Regions from separate parts of the Micromonospora sp. NPDC003816 genome, predicted to be linked through region 4. Evidence: riboswitches for the same ligand, from Rfam matches in the RefSeq annotation. Region 4 holds a riboswitch; each other region holds the start of a gene.
The links. Region 4 has a riboswitch for cobalamin ahead of ACFYTT_RS30075 (ABC transporter substrate-binding protein). Riboswitches for the same ligand answer to the same signal wherever they lie in the genome.

Region 1: it holds a riboswitch for cobalamin, as region 4 does, so the genes downstream of both, metE (5-methyltetrahydropteroyltriglutamate--homocysteine S-methyltransferase) here and ACFYTT_RS30075 (ABC transporter substrate-binding protein) in region 4, are expected to answer to the same signal.
Region 2: it holds a riboswitch for cobalamin, as region 4 does, so the genes downstream of both, bluB (5,6-dimethylbenzimidazole synthase) here and ACFYTT_RS30075 (ABC transporter substrate-binding protein) in region 4, are expected to answer to the same signal.
Region 3: it holds a riboswitch for cobalamin, as region 4 does, so the genes downstream of both, ACFYTT_RS03265 (ribonucleoside-diphosphate reductase subunit alpha) here and ACFYTT_RS30075 (ABC transporter substrate-binding protein) in region 4, are expected to answer to the same signal.

Annotation. Positions count from the first base shown of each region.
Region 1 is NZ_JBIANP010000012.1:123,064-127,966, reverse strand. It holds gene ACFYTT_RS27190 (ABC transporter ATP-binding protein) at 1-574, opposite strand, end outside; gene ACFYTT_RS27185 (ABC transporter substrate-binding protein) at 571-1,557, opposite strand; gene ACFYTT_RS27180 (iron ABC transporter permease) at 1,582-2,670, opposite strand; cobalamin riboswitch at 2,837-3,056, shown strand; gene metE (5-methyltetrahydropteroyltriglutamate--homocysteine S-methyltransferase) at 3,176-4,903, shown strand, end outside.
Region 2 is NZ_JBIANP010000001.1:461,857-466,759, reverse strand. It holds gene ACFYTT_RS01970 (hypothetical protein) at 1-119, opposite strand, end outside; gene ACFYTT_RS01965 (TetR/AcrR family transcriptional regulator) at 322-930, opposite strand; gene ACFYTT_RS01960 (MalY/PatB family protein) at 989-2,146, opposite strand; cobalamin riboswitch at 2,212-2,415, shown strand; gene bluB (5,6-dimethylbenzimidazole synthase) at 2,455-3,090, shown strand; gene ACFYTT_RS01950 (VOC family protein) at 3,104-3,841, opposite strand; gene ACFYTT_RS01945 (SipW-dependent-type signal peptide-containing protein) at 4,001-4,636, shown strand; gene ACFYTT_RS01940 (hypothetical protein) at 4,646-4,903, shown strand, end outside.
Region 3 is NZ_JBIANP010000001.1:756,233-761,135, forward strand. It holds gene ACFYTT_RS03260 (amino acid adenylation domain-containing protein) at 1-3,027, opposite strand, end outside; cobalamin riboswitch at 3,148-3,356, shown strand; gene ACFYTT_RS03265 (ribonucleoside-diphosphate reductase subunit alpha) at 3,491-4,903, shown strand, end outside.
Region 4 is NZ_JBIANP010000019.1:7,850-12,752, reverse strand. It holds partial or broken gene ACFYTT_RS30095 (ABC transporter permease) at 1-241, opposite strand, end outside; gene ACFYTT_RS30090 (ATP-binding cassette domain-containing protein) at 241-1,155, opposite strand; gene ACFYTT_RS30085 (hypothetical protein) at 1,267-1,740, opposite strand; partial or broken gene ACFYTT_RS30080 (TetR family transcriptional regulator) at 1,774-1,941, opposite strand; cobalamin riboswitch at 2,072-2,245, shown strand; gene ACFYTT_RS30075 (ABC transporter substrate-binding protein) at 2,276-3,259, shown strand; gene ACFYTT_RS30070 (FecCD family ABC transporter permease) at 3,331-4,323, shown strand; gene ACFYTT_RS30065 (ABC transporter ATP-binding protein) at 4,323-4,903, shown strand, end outside.

The DNA of each region.
Region 1 (4,903 bases), on a different contig from region 4:
GCAGCACGACGACCGAGCAGGTGTCCAGCGTGCGGACCAGGTGCAGGATCTCGTGCTGGTAGCGGATGTCGAGGTGGTTGGTGGGCTCGTCGAGCAGCAGGTGGGTGGCCTGCTGGGCGAGCGCGCGGGCGATCAGCACCCGCTGCCGCTCACCGCCGGAGAGCTGGACGAACGCCCGCCCGCTCAGGTGCGTGGCACCGACCCGGCTCAGGCAGCGGGCGGCGATCTCGTGGTCGGCCCGACCGGTCCGCTGGAACGTCGACAGGTGCGGCCCCCGGCCGAGCAGCACCAGCTCCGCCACGGTCAGGGCGGTCTCCCCGCCGCTCTCCTGCACGACCACGGCCAGCCGCCGCGCGGCCTCCCGGGCGGGCAGGGCGACCAACGCGTCGCCGTCCACCACGACCTGCCCGGTCCGGCTGCGCAGGGCGCCGTAGAGCAACCGCAGCAGCGTGGTCTTGCCGCTGCCGTTGGGCCCGATCAGGCCGAGGACCCGACCCGGCCGGGCGGTCACGCTGACCCCGTCGATGACCGGATTCGCGCCGTAGCGCCACGTGACGTCGGTGGCCTCGATCACGAGCCGTTCCCGAAGCGCTGCACGATCCGCTCCAGACCGTCGATGGACAACGGCGTCGGCGGCTCGGTGAAGTTGAACAACTGGGTCATGACCTGGCCGTTGCGGACCGCGTTGAGCTGCTGCGCGCCCGGCAGCCCGGTGAGCCCCTGCTCGACCGCGCGGGGGTCGCCGTCGCCGTAGAGCAGGATCAGCACGTCCGGGTTGCGGCCGAGCAGTTCCTCGACGGTGACCTCGAAGACCCGCTCCTTGACGTCGCCGAAGACGTTGCGGAAACCGGCGGCCGTCAACTGCGGGTGGGCCATGCTGCCGGTGCCGTACGCGTACGTGGTGCCGCCGCCGACGGTCGGGTAGAGCACCGCCGCGGTGCGTCCGGACCCGTTGCCCGCCTCGGCCTGGACCTTCGTCATCCGGTCCTGGAGCGCGGTGACCGCAGTCGACGCCTCGGTCTGGCGGCCGAACACCCGGCCGTACGTCTCCATCTGCCGGTAGATGTCGTCGAAACTCGGCACGGCGGTGCTGTCCGGGCACATCGCCGGCTCCTCCAGCAGCGGGATGTCCACCGCCGCGAGGGTGTCGCGGGAGAGGTTGTCGACCTCGCCGAGGACCAGGTCGGGCTCCTGGCTGATCACCACCTCCTTGGAGATCTGGAGGTGGCCGCTGGTGTCGGTCTTGTCGGTCAGCAACGGGATGCGGTCCAGCTCGCCCTGGGTCGCCGCGTCGTAGTACTCCTTCGGGTACTGCCCCGCCCGCGCGGTGACCCGGTCCAGCACGCCGAGCGCGTGCAGGTACGGCACGGCGGCGCTCTTGAGTAGCACGATCCGCTGCGGAGGGGCGTCGAAGGTGACGTCCACGCCGCAGTTGGTCACGGTGACCGGGTAGCCGGGGGCGGCGTCGGTCGGTCCGTCGGTGCCGCCGCCGCACCCGGCGACGAGCAGCACGCACGCGGAGGCGGCGGCGGTGGCGAGGCGGCGAGCCTTCAACATCGGTTCTCCTTGACGGACGGGCGTTCAGGCGCCGGAGGCGTGCAGACGACGGATCAGGACCAGCAGGAAGGGGGCACCGAGCAGGGAGGTGATGATGCCGATCGGGATCTCCTGCGGTGCCAGCAGCACCCGGGCCAGCACGTCGGCCCAGACCAGGAGGATCGCCCCGAGCAGCGCGGCCACCGGCACCACCCGGACGTGCGGTGCGCCGACGATGCGGCGGGCCAGGTGCGGCACGACCAGGCCGACGAAACCGATGCTGCCGGCGGCGGAGACCAGGATGCCGACGCTGAGCGAGACCAGCACGAGCAGCCGGAGGCGGAACCGGTCCGGCGAGACGCCCAGGGTGTGCGCGGTCTCGTCGCCGATGGCCAGCACGTCGAGCCGCCGTCCGACGACGGTCAGGTATCCGATGGTGCCGATCAGCACCACGGCGGCGATCAGCAGCAGGGCGTTCCAGCGGGCCAGGCCCAGCGACCCGAGGAGCCAGAACATCACCGACCGGGCACCCTCGGCGGATCCGGAGGCGAAGATCAGGAAGCTGGTGGTGGCGTACAGCGCGTACCCGACGGCGACGCCGGCCAGCAGCAGCCGGATGGAGGTGACCCGGCCGCCGCTGCGCGCGATCAGGAAGACCAGCAGCGAGGCGCCGAGCGCGCCGACGAACGCGCTGGTGGAGAGCGCGTACTGGCCGAAGCCGGCGCCGGCGCCGAAGAGGATCGCGGCGGCCGCGCCGCTGGAGGCGCCGGAGTTGATCCCCAGCAGGTACGGGTCGGCGAGCACGTTGCGGACCATGGCCTGCAAGGCCACGCCGCAGACCGCCAGCCCGGCGCCGACCAGCATGCCGAGCAGGACCCGGGGCAGTCGGACCTGCCAGACGATCGCCTGCTGCGGTCCGGTCCAGCTCACCTCGCCCGGCACGCCGACGAGCTGGTGCCCGATGATCCGGGCCACCGTGAGCGGCGGGATGCCGATCGCCCCGGCCCCGACCGCGACCAGGCCGGTCAGGACCAGGCCGAGGGTCAGCGCGAGCAGCCAGAGGCCGGTCCGGCGGCGCTGCGCCGCCACACCGAGCACGTCCGTCGGGCTCGTCGGCAGGGTGGTGACGCTCACCGCTCTCCCACGCAAAGTCGTTGTTCTTGCCAAGTCTTTGCAAAAAGCTAACACCAAGATCACGCCAGCGGAAGCCGGATGAGTCGTTGTTCACGCTCCGCTCGACCCCGTGTCGCCGTGCGGACATCACACCCGCGCGCCGGTCGTCACGCGTGATCCGGACGCTAGGATCCGAGACGGTACTGGTTCGCCCCGGCCGTCCGGTCGAGGCGTCGTAAGAGGGAACCCGGTGTGAGTCCGGGACTGCCCCGCAGCGGTGAGTGGGAACGACCGCCGTCACACGCACTGGACGCCCTGTCGGGTCCGGGAAGCGACGGCCAGTAGGAGACCGGCCCAGCCGGTCGCGCCCACGAGTCCGAAGACCTGCCCGTGCCGCGTGCGCAGCCGCGCACGCCGCCGTCGGCCTCGCGGGAGGGCCCGGGCGAGGTCGGTCGTCGCACCGTGCCCTCCCCAGCCTTCCCCGGAGCCGTACCGCCGGACCTCGAGGGAAGGGAACCCTGGCGACATGACCACTCCGTTCGGCACGAGCACCGTGCTCGGCTATCCGCGCATCGGCCCGCGCCGTGAACTCAAGACCGCAGTCGAGGGCTACTGGGCCGGCCGCATCGACGAGCCGACCCTGCGGGCCACCGCCGCGCAGGTACGCGAGGAGACCTGGCGTACGTTGCACGACGCCGGCCTGTCCGCCGTACCGTCCAACACGTTCTCGCTCTACGACCACGTGCTCGACGCGGCCGTCACGGTCGACGCCGTACCCGACCGGTTCCGCCGGCTCGGCCTCGGTGAGCTGGACACCTACTTCGCCATGGCACGCGGCACCGCCCAGGAGCCGCCGCTGGAGATGACGAAGTGGTTCGACACCAACTACCACTACCTGGTGCCCGAGATCGGCCCGGACACCGCCTTCGCCGCCCGGGCCGACACGCCCCTGACCGATTACGGGCGGGCGCGGGCGCTCGGCATCACCACCCGTCCGGTGCTGGTCGGCCCGGCCACCCTGCTGCTGCTCGCCAAGCCCACCGCCGACGCGCCGGACGGGTTCCGCCCGTTCGACCGGCTGGACGACCTCGTCGACGTCTACGCCGACCTGCTGACCGCGCTCGCCGACGTCGGGGTGCCGTGGGTGCAGCTCGACGAACCGGCGTACGTCGGCGACCGGTCCGACGCCGAGATCCGCGCCCTCAGCGCCGCCTACGCCCGCCTCGGCGCGCTGACCCACCGGCCCCGCCTGTTCGTCGCCGCCTACTTCGGCGAACTCGGCGACGCGCTGCCCGCCTTGCTGGACACGCCGATCGAGGCGATCGGGTTGGACCTGGTCGCCGGTCCGGGTGACCTGGACCGGCTCGCCGGCCACGGCGCGCTGCCGGGCCGGACCGTGGTCGCCGGGCTGGTCGACGGCCGCAACGTGTGGCGGACCGACCTGCGGGCCGCTGCGGCTGTCGGCGCCACCCTCACCGGGCTCGCCGACAGCGTGGCCGTGTCCACCTCCTGCTCGCTGCTGCACGTGCCGGTGGACCTGGCCGCCGAGACCGAGCTGGACCCCCGGCTACGGGACCGGTTGGCGTTCGCCCGTCAGAAGGTCGACGAGGTGGTCGCGCTCGGTCGGGTGCTGCGCGACGGGGTGGGCGAGCTGCCCGCCGCGCCTGCGCCGGTGCCGGCACAGTGGCGCGACGACGCGGTCCGTGCCCGCCTGGAGGCCCTACGGCCCGAGCACACCCGACGCGGCCCGTACCCGCAGCGCGCCGAGGCCCAGCGCCGACGCCTCGGGCTGCCCGTGCTGGCGACCACCACCATCGGGTCGTTCCCGCAGACCGAGGCGTTGCGCCGGGCCCGGGCCGAGCACCGGGCCGGTCGCCTGGACGCGGCCGGCTACGCCGAGCGGATGCGGGCCGAGATCGCCGAGGTGGTGGCCGAACAGGAACGCCTCGGGCTGGACGTGCTGGTGCACGGCGAGCCGGAGCGCAACGACATGGTGCAGTACTTCGCCGAACACCTCGACGGCTTCGCCGCCACCGCCCACGGCTGGGTCCAGTCGTACGGCTCCCGGTGCGTACGCCCACCGATCCTGTACGGCGACGTGACCCGGCGCGCACCGATCACGGTGACCTGGTCCCGGTACGCCCAGTCCCTCACCGACCGGCCGGTCAAGGGCATGCTCACCGGTCCGGTGACCATCCTGGCCTGGTCGTTCGTCCGGGTGGACCAGCCGCTGGCGGAGACCGCCCGGCAGGTC
Region 2 (4,903 bases), on a different contig from region 4:
GCGACGAGCAGCGGGATGCGCGCGGCGGCGGGCGCGGGGTGCAGGCCGGAGACCGCCCAGAGCAGGGCGAAGCCGGTGAGGACGAGGGTCCCGGTGCGGGCCAGGGCACGCTCGGACACGGCGACGTCCTCGGTGCGCGTGCGGGTTTCTCCGGTGTCGGTCATGACGTCCCTTCCCTGGTCACGGAGCCGGGCAGCAGGTCGTGGGCATGGCTGCCGTTCGCTCGCAGGACGGGTGGTGAACTATCGCTCAGCATAGTGAACGTTTATGCACCCGTCGAGTCGAGGGTCTGTCCGGCGGAGCCCGACTCGACGACGTCACTCAGCCGTCGGCCGGGACGGGCTCCTGGATCGCGGTGCCGGAGTAGAGCCGGTCGATGGTGCCCCACCAGCGCCGCAGGCCGTCGTGGCCCATCGGATCGGTGCCGAGCACGTCGGTGATGCGGTCGCGCAGCAGGATGATGGAGAGCTCGTGGGCCAGCAGCACGACCGCGAGCTGTGCCCGGTCCACGTCCGGGGCGACCGCGCCCGCGTCGGCCATCCGGTGCATGAGCGAGTCGGCGAACCCCTGCAGCATCCGGTACGCCTCGACCGAGCGCGACGTGGTGCCGACGAGCAGGTGCGCGAGATACCGGGTGGCCGACGGGGAGGACAGCGCGTCGGCCGACGCGAGGAAGCGGTCGGGCGGGCCGGAACCGGCTGTCTCGGCGAGTGCCTCCAGCGCGTTGCCCAACACGCCCAGCACGTGCGCGTCCACGGCGGCGACCAGGCCCTCCCGCGACCCGTAGTGCTTGATGATGAGCGACTGCGAGACTCCCGCGCGCTCCGCCACCTGCTTGAGCGACGCGGCCGCCGGCCACTGTTCGCCGAAGAGTTCCAGGGCCGTGTCCCGAATGATCGCCTTGGCGGTGCGATCCTCGGGTGCATACATGTTCACCACAGTAGCAATCCCGGCGTTCGCTGCGAACGGGCCGGCAGTGCCACCGGCGTCAGGTCAGTGCCCCGGCCATCCGCCGCACTCCTTCGGCGACCAGCTCGGGGGTGGTGCCGAGGTTGAATCGCGCGTGTCCCGCTCCCCCGGTGCCGAAGACGGGGCCGGGACTGAGCGCCACCCGGCCGCGTTCGAGGAAAGTCGCGGCGGGGTCGTCACCGAGGCCGAGGGCGCGGCAGTCGAGCCAGGCCAGATAGGTGCCCTCGCCAGGGCGGTATCGGACCGCGGGAAGGTGTTCGGCGAGTAGCCGGGCGAGGAGACGACGGTTCTCGTCGAGATCGGCCAGGAGGGCGTCGAGCCATCCGCCGCCGTCCCGCAGGGCGGCGACGTGGGCCAGCACTCCGACATGGCTGGGGCTCTCGTTGACCCAGGCGGGGATGCGGGCGAGATCGTCGACCGCAGCGGGTCCGGCGACGGCGACGGCGGCCTTGAGACCGGCGAGGTTCCAGGCCTTGGACGCGGAGATCACCGAGAAGCCGTTCTCGGCGCCCGGCACGCTCAGGTACGGCGTGAACCTCGCCCCGGCCAGCACCAGCGGCGCGTGGATCTCGTCGACCACCACACGCACACCATGCCGGTCCGCCAGTGCGGCGACCTCGGCGAGTTCGTCGGCGGTGTGCACGCTGCCGGTCGGGTTGTGCGGGCTGCACAGCAGGTACGCGGGCCGGGAGCCACGACGTGCCGCGCGCCGGAACGCGTCGTCCAGGACCGTCATGTCGATCCGGCCGTCCGTGCCGAGCGGGGCCTCTTCGATGGGGCGACCGGTACGCCCCACCACCTGGTAGAACGGCGCGTAGACCGGGCAGTTGACCACGACAGCGTCCGTCCGGCCGCAGATCACGTCGAGGACCTCGACGATGCCGCTCATCACGTCCGGGACCATCGTGGTGCGGTCCACGGCGATGCCGTCGAAGTCCCAGCGGTCGCGGGCGAAGTTGGCGAGCGCCTCGGCGTAGGCGGTGCCGGCGGGGTAGCCCGTGTCACCACGTCGGACGGCCTCTGTGATCGCGTCGACGACCGGCCCGGCCAGCGGCGCGTCCAGTTCCGCCACGAACATCGGCAGCACGTCGCCCGGGTGGGCGCGCCACTTCTCGCTCGTCCGCTTCCGGAGCTGATCGAGGGTGAGCTGCCGCAGGGGCGTGGTCTCGGAGGTCACGGCACCGAGACTAGTGACTCGATCGGGAAGCGCCGACGGACGACGGTGTCCGGTAGGGTGCTCGGCGGCACGAACTGTTGCGAGGTGCCCCGCCGGTGGTGGGGAGAATCGGGAAGCCGGTGAGAGTCCGGCACGGGCCCGCCGCGGTGACCGGGGAGCTGCCGCCCACGCGCGTCACGCGCAGCCACTGGCCCGGCTCGGGCCGGGAAGGCGGGCGGTGAGGTGACGATCCGGAAGTCCGAAGACCGGCCTCGCGCCTGGTTGCCCTGCCGTGAGGGCAGGGCCTGGAGCGCAGCGGGAGCCTGCCCATGTTCGACGATGTGTACGAGGTCATCCACGCCCGCCGGGACGTACGGGGCGAGTTCACCGGCGCGCCGATCCCGGCCGAGGTCCTCGATCGGGTACTGGCCGCCGCGCATGCCGCGCCCAGCGTCGGTCTGTCGCAGCCGTGGGACTTCATCCTGGTCCGCGATCCTGGGTTGCGGGCGGAGTTCCACCGCCACGTGCAGCAGGAACGGGACGTCTTCGCCGCCGGTCTGCACGGGGAGGAGGCGCGCCGGTTCAGCCGGATCAAGATCGACGGAGTGGTGGAGTCGACGCTCTCCGTCGTGGTGACGTACGACCCGGACCGGGGGTCCCCGACGGTGCTGGGTCGGCACGCCATCGCCGACGCCGGCCTGTACTCGGTGTGCCTGGCGATCCAGAATCTGTGGCTGGCGGCCACGGCCGAGCGGCTCGGCGTGGGGTGGGTCTCGTTCTACCGGGAGCCGTTCGTGCGGGACCTGCTGCGGATCCCGGCGGGTGTCCGCCCGGTGGCCTGGCTGTGCCTGGGTCCGGTCACCCACCTGGAGCAGGTGCCGGACCTGGAGCGACACGGCTGGCGGCAGCGCCGTCCCTGGCAGGCAGCGGTGCACCGGGACCGGTGGGAGCCGTCGGACCGCTGATCCCGGGTGCGCGTCAGCCGGGGGCGAGGAGGCAGAACTCGTTGCCCTCCGGGTCGGCCATGACCGTCCACGGGAGATCGTCGCGGCCCACGTCCACGGTGGTGGCGCCCAGTGTCCGCAGCCTGTCCACCTCGGCCTGCGGGTCGTCACCGGGATACGGGCGGACGTCGAGGTGGACCCGGTTCCAGCCGGTCTTCACGTCGGGCGTGCGGAGGAAGTGCAGGTACGGGCCCACGTCGGCGGCGGAGCGCAGGACCGCTGCGCGGTCGGTGACGTCGTGCACACGCCAGTCCGTGGCGGTGCTCCAGAAGTCGGCCATGGCGCGCGGGTCCGCGCAGTCGACCACGACGGCGGCGACCGGTCCGACGTACTGGAGCGTCGGCCGGGGTTCCAGGACGCAGAACTCGTTGCCCTCCGGGTCGGCCATCACCGTCCACGGGACGTCGCCCTGACCCACGTCGGCGGGGGTGGCACCGAGTTCCTTCAGACGCGCGACCGTCGCGGCGTGATGGTCCGCCGAGGTGGTGGCGAGGTCGAGGTGTACCCGGTTCTTCGCCGTCTTGGGTTCTGCGGAGACGACGAGGTCGACGAAGACGGCGACCGGGTCGGGATAGTCGACACCCTCGGGTTCGAGGTTGGTGACGCCTGGCTCCTCGCTGGAGATCCCCCAACCGAGCGCCGCCGCCCAGAAAGCGCCCAGCGCGGAGTCGTCCCGGGCCTTCATGTTGATCTGCACGAGTCGCGTTGCCATCCGGCGATGCTAGCGGCATCGCGAAACGAATTCGATTTACTTGATGCCGGTCGATACACCTCCGTGAAGTTTCGGAATTTATGCCCGACTTGTCCGCATTAGAGCTTTATCGTGTCCCTGCGTGACAGCACGCCAACGGGGATGCACGAGGAGGACAAGTTGACTGGACCGACAGGGATGACGACGGGCGAGTCGAGCAGTCGAGGAGGTCGTCGCAAGCTCAAGGCGATCCTGGCCGGCGGGCTCGCGCTCGGCCTCGGCGCCACGATCACCCTCGCCGCCTGGAACGACTCCGAGTACGCCTCGGGCACGTTCACCGCCGGTAGCTTCAGCATGGAGGGCAGCACGGACGGCACCACCTACGCCGAGCACCCGACCGCCGGCACGGCGGCGGCGTTGGCGTTCAGCACGGGCTTCGACAACATGAGCCCGGACGACGTGGTCGCCGCACCGTTCGCGGTGCGCCTGACCGCGGCCACGACGTACGACGCGACCGTCACGGTGGCCTCGGCCACCCCCGCACCGCCCACCTTCGTCGGGCTCACCTACGGGATCGCGACCGTCCCGACGTTCGGCGACTGTGCTCCGACACCCACGACTCCGACCTGGATCGTGGCCGAGGGCACCGCACTCGACTCGGTGACCGGCGCGGTGTCGTTCAACCTGACCCAGGGCACTCCGCCCACGACACCCGGCGCTCCGGTGTTCCTGTGCTTCGTCGTCACGGCGGACGCCGGTCTGGTGCAGGGCACGTCGGTCACGGAGACCTGGCAGCTCCTCGCCGAATCCGTGTAGGTGGTGGCCGTGGTCAACCGTCGCACGCCGGCCGGGACACCACGGCTCCGCCGGACCCGTGCCGTACTCGCCGGTGCCCTGGTCATCGGCCTGGGCACGACGTCCACGCTCGCCGCGTGGACGGACGGCGAGTACGGCACCGGGTCGTTCGCGGCCAGTGTCTTCGGCACCGAGTCGCAGACCGCGTCGAGTACCTGGGCCAGCCACACCCCGGCGGTGAACGCCGCGACGCTGGCGTTCACCGCGACGGCGATGTCCCCCTCGGTC
Region 3 (4,903 bases), on a different contig from region 4:
GCGGGGCGTGCCGTCGGGGCGGGGCGGGAACGCGGCGGCCAGTGATCGGGCCTCCACCGGGTCACCGAGGCCGGTGCCGGTGCCGTGCGCCTCGACGTACGAGACGGCGGCCGGGTCGAGCCCGGCGTCCGCGTACGCGCGGGCGATGACCTCCCACTGCCGCTGCGGATTCGGGGCGAGCAGGCTCAACGACCGGCCGTCGTTGCCGACGGCGGTGCCGGCGACCAGCGCGAGCACCCGGTCCCCGGCGGCGTACGCGTCGTCGGGGCGGCACAGGACCAGCGCCGCGCCGCCCTCGCCGGGCACGAAACCGTCGGCGTCGGCGTCGAAGGCGCGACACCGCCCGGTCGGCGACAACGCCTCGGCGGCGTCCAGCAGCCGGTAGGCGGTCTCGGTGAGGTTGAGGTTCACGCCGCCGACCACCGCGATGTCGCACTCGCCGGTGGCCAGGCTGCGCGCGGCCAGGTGCAGCGCGACCAGCGCCGACGAGCAGGCGGTGTCCACCGCGATCGCCGGGCCGGCGAGGTCCAGCGTCTGCGACAGCCGGGCCGCGACGAGATTGCGCAGGTTGCCGACCAGCGCCGATGGTCCGGTCACCGCACCGGTGGCGGCCAGCAGCTCGGGGTAGGCGCTCTCGCCGACGGCGGCGAAGACGCCGACACGTCGGCCCTGCCGGCGCGGGCCGGCGTACCCGGCCCGTTCCAGCGCCTCGTACCCGATCTCCAGGAACAGTCGGGCGTGCGGGTCGGTGAGCCGGGCCTCCTCGTCGGAGAGCCCGAAGAAGTCCGCGTCGAGCTGCATCGGGTCGTCCAGGAAGGACCCCCAGCGAGGTCGGCCGTCCTGCGGCGTCCACCGGTGCTCCGGCACCGGCCGCACCGCGTCGACGCCGTCGACGAGCCCGCGCCAGAACTCGTCCGGGTCGTCCGCGCCGGGGAACCGGCAGGCCATCCCGATGACCGCGAGCGGCGTCGCGCCGGAGCGGTCGTCCGGTGCCGGTGGGACGGGACTCCCGAGCGGTGCCGTCCGGGTCGCCGACGGCCCGGCCAGGATGCGGTCGGTGAGCGCGGCGACGGTGGGACAGTCCCGCAGGTCCGCCGGATCGAACGTGGTGCCGAGGGCGTCCTCCAGCCCGGCCAGCACCTCCATCGCCGTGAGCGACGACCCGCCGATGGCCAGGAAGCGGTCGTCCGCCGCGATGGTGTCGGCGGGCCGGTCCAGCACCCGGGCCCAGACCGCCCGGACGACCTGCTCGACCCGTCGCCGGGACAGCGGCCCCGGGGACGGCGGCGCGGATACCGGGTGTGGGTCCGTCGAGGTCGCCGGTGGAGTGGGGTCGGACGTCGACGGGCGTGGGCGGCTGGTCGCCGCCAGGTGCCAGCGGCGTTCCCGGTCGGCGAAGTCACCGGCCAGGTAGCGTTCGCGCATCCGTCGCCGCCGCAGCTTGCCGCTGGTGGTGCGGGCGAACGCGCCGGGCGGAAGCGGCAGCACCCGCACGTCGTGGTGCCCGGCCGCCTCGGCGACCCGGGCCCGCGTGGCGTCGAGCACCACGGCTGCCCCGGCGGGCGGACGGGCCCAGGCCACGAAGACCACGATCCGCTCGCCGCCGCTGTCCGGGTCGGTGCAGCCGACCACCGCGGTCATCGTGGCCGGCAGCCCGGCGGTCGCGGCGGCCACCGCCTCCAGGTCGGACGCGTGGAACGTCCGGCCGTTGACGAAGATCACGTCCTTCGCGCGGCCGGTCACACAGAGCCGGCCGGCGCGCTGGAAGCCCAGGTCACCGGTGCGCAGCCAGCCGTCCACGAAGGTCTCCCGGCTGGCCTGCGGATCCCGGTGGTAGCCGCGCGCCACGTTCGGGCCGCGTACCTCGACCAGGCCCACCCGCTCCTCGGGCAGCGGACGGTGCCGCTCGTCGACGACGCGTACCTCGCAGCCGGGCACGGGGTGTCCCAGGTCCATCAGCTCCACCGCGTGCGTACCCGGCGCGGTGCTCACCGCCCGGCCCTGGCTCAGCGCGGCACGGTCCAGCACCAGCGGCGCGGCGACCTCCCCGGGCGGCGGGAAGGTCACCGCGAGGGTCGCCTCCGCCAGGCCGTACACCGGTCGCAGGGCGGCCGGGGCGAGCCCGGCCGGGCGGACGTGCGTCAGGAAGGCCCGCCACACCGTGGGGGAGATGGGCTCCGCGCCCACCACCACGCACCGGACGCGGCTCAGGTCGAGCGTGGCGAGAAGATCCGTCGGGACCCGGCGGACCGCCAGCGCCAGCGCGAAGTTCGCCGCCGAGAGCAGGGTCGCGCGATGCCGGTGGGCGGCGGTGAACCACAGTGCCGGGCGCTTGGCGAACGCCATCGGAGGTACGCGGACCTGCGTGCACCCGATGGCCAGCGGGGTCAGGTGGGTGCCGATCAACCCCATGTCGTGGAAGTACGGCATCCAGGTGACCAGCACGTCGTCCGGCCCGGCGCCGCTGGCCAGCCGGGACTGCTCCACATTGGCCAGCACGTTGGCGTGGGTCAGCTCCACCCCGCGCGGCGTGCCGGTGCTGCCGGAGGAGAACTGGAGGAACGCCACGTCGTCGGGGTCGGCGGCGAACGACTCCTCCAGCGGGGGGCTGGTACGCAGGTCGGCCAGCCGCAGCACCAGGCCCGCCAGCCCGTCGGCGACCGCCCCGGTGGCGTCGTCCACCACGGTCACCGCGTCGGCGAGCAGCTCGCGCACCGCCCGTACCCGGGCCGGTTCGGGCGGCAGCGGCACCGGGACCAGCCCGGCGGCGAGCGCCCCCCAGAACAGCGGCTGGAAGTCGTCGCCGGCGTCGGCGACCAGGATCACCGGGGTGCCGGGGATCACGCCGGCCGCCCGGTAGCCGCCCGCCACCCGCAGCGACTCGTCCCGCAACTGCCGCACGGTGACGGTGCGCTCGGTGCCGTCCTCGCGAACGTGCACGACCACCTGGTCGGGTGCGCGATCCGCGGCCTGGACGAGGACGTCGAGCAGTGTCCGTCGGTCGCCGGGTCCGGCCGCAGTCTGCACGCGACGATGCTAGTGGGCATGATCGAGTACCCGGCCGACGGTCGCCGGGATGCCCGTCATCTGACACGCGACACGCCCGGCACAGCATCTGGTGTTGCCATCTCCGCACCGCACCCATATATGGTGTGCCCCGTAGCTGGTTCGACCGCCGCTCCACGGCGGTCGAGGCAAGAGGGAACCCGGTGTGAATCCGGGACTGCCCCGCAGCGGTGAGTGGGAACGACCGCCGTCATCACGCACTGGACCCGCCAGGTCTGGGAAGCGACGGCCAGTAGGCGCGAGCATCAGGCCCACGAGTCCGAAGACCTGCCAGCGCGCCGCACGCGACGTGTGCGGCGGTCGAAGGCCGCGTGGGACGGCCGACGCCAGGAGCTGGTCGTCACGGCAGCAGTGCCGTCGGCAGACCGGCGGCGTCCTCCCGCGCGGACCCGACGATCTCGGGGACAGGCGTGAGGAGGGGAACATGACGGTGACCCAGGAGCAGGCGGGGCCGGAGCAACGCCGGCACGTCATGCAGGTCCGCAAGCGGAACGGCGACACCGAGCCGGTGGACGTCAACAAGATCGTCAAGGCGGTCGAGCGGTGGGTCGCCGACCTGGACGAGATCGACCCGCTGCGGGTGGCGACGAAGACCATCAGCGGGCTGTACGACGGCGCGACCACGGCCGAGATGGACAAGCTCTCCATCCAGACCGCGGCCGAACTGATCGGTGAGGAGCCGCAGTACTCGAAGCTGGCGGCCCGACTGCTGGCCGCGTACGTGGACAAGGAGGTCCGCGGACAGCAGGTGGCCAGCTTCAGCCAGTCCATCCGGTACGCACACGGCCTGGGCCTGATCGGCGTCGACACCGCCGCGTTCGTGGCCCGCAACGCCCGCAAGCTGGACGACGCCGTCGACCCGGCGGGGGACCTGCGCTTCGAGTACTTCGGCCTGCGCACCGTCGCCGACCGGTACCTGCTGCGGCACCCGCAGACCCGGCTCGTGGTGGAGACGCCGCAGTACTGGCTGCTGCGGGTCGCCTGCGGCCTGTCCCAGACGCCCGGCGAGGCGATCGGCTTCTACCGGCTGATGTCCAGCCTGGCCTACCTGCCCAGCTCGCCGACGCTGTTCAACTCCGGCACCCGGCACACGCAGATGTCCTCGTGCTTCCTGGTCGACTCGCCGCGCGACGAGCTCGACTCCATCTACGAGCGCTACCACCAGGTCGCGAAGCTGTCCAAGTTCTCCGGCGGCATCGGCATCTCCTGGTCCCGGGTGCGCGGTCGGGGCGCCCTGATCCGGGGCACCAACGGCAGGTCGAACGGCATCGTGCCGTTCCTCAAGACGCTGGACGCCGGGGTGGCCGCGGTCAACCAGGGCGGTCGTCGCAAGGGCGCGGCCTGCGTCTACCTCGAACCGTGGCACCCGGACGTGGAGGAGTTCCTCGAACTGCGGGACAACACCGGCGAGGAGTCCCGTCGTACGCACAACCTGAACCTCGCCAACTGGATTCCGGACGAGTTCATGCGTCGGGTCGAGGCGGACGGCGACTGGTCGCTGGTCGACCCGTCGGATGCTCCCGAGCTGCCCGACCTGTTCGGTGAGGCGTTCGACGAGGCGTACCGCGCGGCGGAGAAGAAGGCGGTCAAGACCGTCAAGGCCCGCGACCTGTACGGCCGGATGATGCGGACGCTCGCGCAGACCGGCAACGGGTGGATGACCTTCAAGGACGCCTCGAACCGGCTCTCCAACCAGACCGGTGCCCCGGGCAACACCATCCACCTGTCGAACCTCTGCACCGAGATCCTGGAGGTCAACGACGACGCCGAGACGGCGGTCTGCAACCTCGGGTCGGTCAACCTGGGCGCGCACGTCACCGCGGACGGGGTCGACTGG
Region 4 (4,903 bases):
CGGGTCCGCCGAACAGTGCTCCGGCGGGGCTGGAGGTGAAGGCGGTCAGACCCGCCAGGTCCTGCGGGGTCTGGGCGACGGCCTCCAGCGCGGTGGTGAAGTACGCCATCAGCAGTGGCAGGCCCAGCGTCCACGCCGGGAACCGCAGCCGGTCCCGGCGCAGCATGAACCTGAGCAGGGTGCCGGTCCCGGTCGCGGAGGAACCGGTGCGTACCGGGCCGCGCGGCGTCGTCGTGGTCATCACGCCACCTCCGTGGCCGAGGCGTGCGCGGGCTGGTCGCCGTAGTGACGCAGCAGCAACTGCTCCAAGGTCGGCGGGCGGACGGTCAGTCCTTGCACCTCCAGGTCGCCGAGCCGGCGCACCACGGCGGCGAGGTGCTCGCCGTCGACCTCGAAGCGGAGGTGGCCGTCCTCGGCCCGCAGTCCGTGCACACCGGCCATACCGGCCACCGCGTCGGCGGGCTGGTCGGTGACCACGTCGACCGACGTACGGGTCAGGTGGCGTAGCTCGGTCAGCGAGCCGGTCTCGACGATGCGGCCCTGCCGGATGATCGAGATCTGGTCGGCGAGCACCTCGACCTGCGCGAGGATGTGACTGGACAACAGCACCGACCGGCCGGCCTCCTTGGCCTCGCGGATGCACTCCTGGAACACCGCCTCCATGAGTGGGTCAAGCCCCGCGGTGGGCTCGTCGAGCAGCAGCAGTTCCACGTCGCTGGCGAGCGCGGAGATCAGCGCCACCTTCTGCCGGTTGCCCTTGGAGTAGGTGCGGCCCTTCTTGCTCGGGTCCAGCTCGAAGCGTTGGCACAGTTCGTCGCGGCGGACCGGGTCGGCACCGCCGCGCAGCCGGGCGAACAGGTCGATCGCCTCGCCGCCGGTGAGGTTCGGCCACAGTTCCACGTCGCCGGGGACGTAGGCGAGCCGACGGTGCAGGGACACCGCGTCCGCCCACGGGTCACCGCCGAGCAGCCGGGCCTGGCCTTCGTCGGCGCGCAGCAGGCCCAGCAGGATCCGGATGGTGGTGGACTTGCCGGCGCCGTTGGGGCCGAGGAAGCCGTGCACGGTGCCGGCGGCGACGTGCAGGTCCAGCCCGTCCAACGCGCGGATGCGGCCGAAGGACTTGGTGACGTGTCGGATGTCGATGGCAGCAGTCATCGCGGGAGACCTCGTTCGAGGAAGGCCCGGCACACCGGGCCGGAACGGATGCCGCCGACCGGTGGGACCGGCGGTGGAAGGAGGGGCCACGCCCAGAGGGCAATGTGGTGACTACGGTGCAGCGGTGTCCGCGCCGGGGGCGGCAGGCGGATCCGGGACGTACATCAGGTACTCGTCGAGCATCGACCGGTCGACGAGCAGCCCTTCGGTGAACAATTCCAGGGCCGGCAACGTGAGATCGTCGATGTAGCGGCGGAACAGGGCCGCGAACTGGTCCGGGGCGGCACCGGCTCCGTGCAGGGTGAACCAGAGCACCATGCTGCCGGTGGCCTGGTAGGCCAGATACCGCGCACGGGCGGCGGGCTCCCGGCTGGGCTTGATCACACCGGCGGACTCGGACGTGGAGAGGTATTCCTCCGCGTCGGCGATCATGTGCTCGATGAGTGTGGCCGCCAGCTCACCACCGGCCTGCATGCTGCGCAGCAGGTATCGCACGATCGGCGCGTACTGCTCGACCTCCGCCAGTTGCGCCAACAGGGTCGTGCCGGTGCCGTCGGTCAGTGTCTTCGCCTTCTGCTCGCGCATCACGGCGAGCACCTGTTCGTCGCAGGCGCGACGCAGGCCGTCCTTCGAGCCGAAGTGATGAACGATCAGACCGGCGGCGACACCGGCGTCGGCGGCGATGGCGCGCAGCCCGGCACCGAATCCCTCCCGAGCGAAGCGGGAGATGGCGGCGTCACGGATACGGCTCGCGGTGGCGAACTCGCCACCGCGCCCTGCCGACATCACGTCGTCCGACGCCACGACACCAGATTAAACACCCGTTCAACGATCCCGCAATGGCCGTCCCGGGGCAGGCGGAGCCGACGTGGACTCCCGCCATGATCTAGGCCACTGACGGTGCTGCCTGCGTTGGTTAGGGTGACCTCGCCGTGGTGCTCGGGAAGCCGGTGTGAAACCGGTGCGGCCCTCGCCACTGTGATCGGGATGCTGGAGGCCACCGCAAGGTCACTGGGCGTATGCCTGGGAAGGCCGGCCACCGGCGCACCACCCGTCAGCCAGGAGACCGGCCACGGCACCTGTACGACCCGTCCACGAGGTGCTGGAAGGTGGTCCCGCTATGCGGTTCCCTGCGTCCTGGCGCGTTGCTGCGCCGCTCTCCGTCATGCTCGCCCTGGTCGGCGGATGCTCCGCGACCGGCCACAGTGAGCCGACTGCCACGGCCCCCGCCGCCGGGCCGGTCTCGGTGACCAACTGCGGCACACCGGTCACGGTCCCGAGCCCTCCGGCGCGGGTGGTGACGATGAACCAGCCTGCCACCGAGATCATGCTGGCGCTCGGCCTGGAGGACCGCATGGCCGGCACCGCCTACCTCGACGACGAGGTGCTACCGGAGTACGCCGCCGCGTACGCGAAGGTGCCGGTGTTGGCCAAGGAGTACCCGTCGAAGGAGAAGTTGCTCGAACTGGAGCCCGACTTCGTCTACGCCTCCTTCGCGAGCGCGTTCGGCGACGAGGGGGCCGGTGACCGCGCCGACTGGCAGAAACTCGGCGTGGGCACGTACGTCTCCACCGCCGGATGTCCGAAGGAGACGCGACCGGCGAAGCTGGCGATCGACGACGTGTTCACCGAGATCCGGGAGATCGCCACGATCTTCGGCGTCGTGGAGCGGGCCGAGACGCTGATCGCCGACCAGAAGCAGCGCATCGCGAACGTGTCGGCGGGCGCGAAGGGCACGCGGGTGCTCTGGTGGGACGGCGGCAACGACGCGCCCAGTGCCGGCGCCTGCTGTGGCGGCCCGGCGATGATCATGTCTGCGGCCGGGGTCACCAACATCTTCGACGACCTGACCGGCAGTTGGGCCGACACCAACTGGGAGGCCGTCGTCGAGCGCAACCCCGACGTCATCGTGCTCGTCGACGCGAGCTGGGACACCGCCGCCGACAAGCAGGCGTTCCTCGAGAAGCACGCGGCGCTCAGGGACCTGCCGGCCGTCAAGGGCAAGCGGTACGTCACCCTGGCCTTCTCCTCCACCGCGGCCGGGGTGCGGAACGTGCTCGCCGTGGAGGCGCTGGCCCGGGGCGTCGGCGGGGTGAGCAGCTGACCACCGTCACCACCCGGCCGGCGCAGACTACTCCGGCGAAGCCGGTCCGAGCGGTGCGCATGGTGGCCGTGGTGGTCGTACTCGCGGGTGGCCTGGTGTTGTCGGTGGCCGCGGCCGTGACGGTGGGGCCCGCAGACCTGTCGCTGGGCACCGTGTGGCTGGTGATCACCGATCATCTCGGCCTGACGAGCGCCGACGTGCCGCTGCTGCGGGACCACATCGTGTGGGAACTGCGGCTGCCGAGGGTGCTGGGCGCCGCCGTGGTCGGGGCCGGCCTCGCGGCCTGCGGGGCGGTCATGCAGACCGTCACCCGCAATCCGCTCGCCGACCCGTACCTCCTGGGTGTCTCCTCGGGGGCGTCGCTGGGTGCCGTGGCCGTCCTGGTCCTGGGACTCGGCGCGGGTGCCGTGGCGCTCACCGGGGGCGCGTTCGTGGGGGCGCTCGCCGCGTTCGCCGTCGTGGTCGCCGCCGCCGGCCGGCGCGCGGTCCTGCGACCGACCCGGGTGGTGCTGGCCGGCGTCGCCGTCGCGCAGCTCTGCGCCGCGCTGACGACGTTCGTGATCATCTGGGTGGCCCATCCGCATGCCACCCAGAGCATCACCTTCTGGCTGTCCGGCTCGCTCGCCCGCGTCGACTGGACCGCACTGGCGTGGGCGACGCCGCTGCTCGCGGTGGGGTTCGCCGTGATCCTCCGGTTCGCCCGTGCGCTCAACGCGTTCGCGTTCGGCGAGGAGGCCGCCGCCGCCCTCGGCGTGGACGTCCGGCGTGTCCGGTGGCTGCTGCTGGTCACCACGGCGCTGCTGACCGCCGTGCTGGTCTCGATAAGCGGCGCGATCGGGTTCGTCGGCCTGATCCTGCCGCACGCCGTGCGGCGGTTCACCGGCCCCGACCACCGGCGGCTGCTGCCGGTCGTCGTCCTCGCCGGAGCGATCTTCCTCATCTGGGTGGACACTGCGGCCAGGACCCTGTTCGACCCCCGCGAACTGCCGGTGGGCGTGCTGACCGCCCTGCTCGGGGTGCCCGCGTTCGTGCTACTGCTGCGCCGAGGGGACCGGAACACCTGATGCTGGAGATCCGCGACGTCTCGTGGTCGGTGCCGGCCGCGCGACTCCTCGACGGCGTGACGTGCGCGGCGCCGCGCGGCACCCTGGTCGGACTGCTCGGCCCCAACGGGTCCGGCAAGACCACCCTATTGCGGGTCGTCGCCGGGTTGATCGCCCCCCGATCCGGGACCGTGACCGTCGCGGGCGACGACGTGGCCGGGCTGCCGCGTGCCAGCGCGGCACGGCGGATGGCCCTGCTCGCCCAGTACGCCGAGACCGACCTCGACCTGACCGCGCTCGACGTGGTGCTGCTCGGCCGCACCCCGCACCGCCGCTCCCGCTGGTCGGACACCGACACCGACCGGGCCGCCGCCGCCGACGCGCTCGACCGCGTCGACATGACCGGGTACGCCCACCGCCGCTGGCAGACGCTCTCCGGCGGGGAACGCCAACGGGTCCAACTCGCCCGGGCCCTGGCCCAGGAACCGCAACTGCTCCTGCTCGACGAGCCCACCAACCACCTCGACATCGGCCACCAGCTCCAACTGCTGGGCCTGGTCCGTCGCAGCGCCGTCACCACTCTCGCCGCCCTGCACGACCT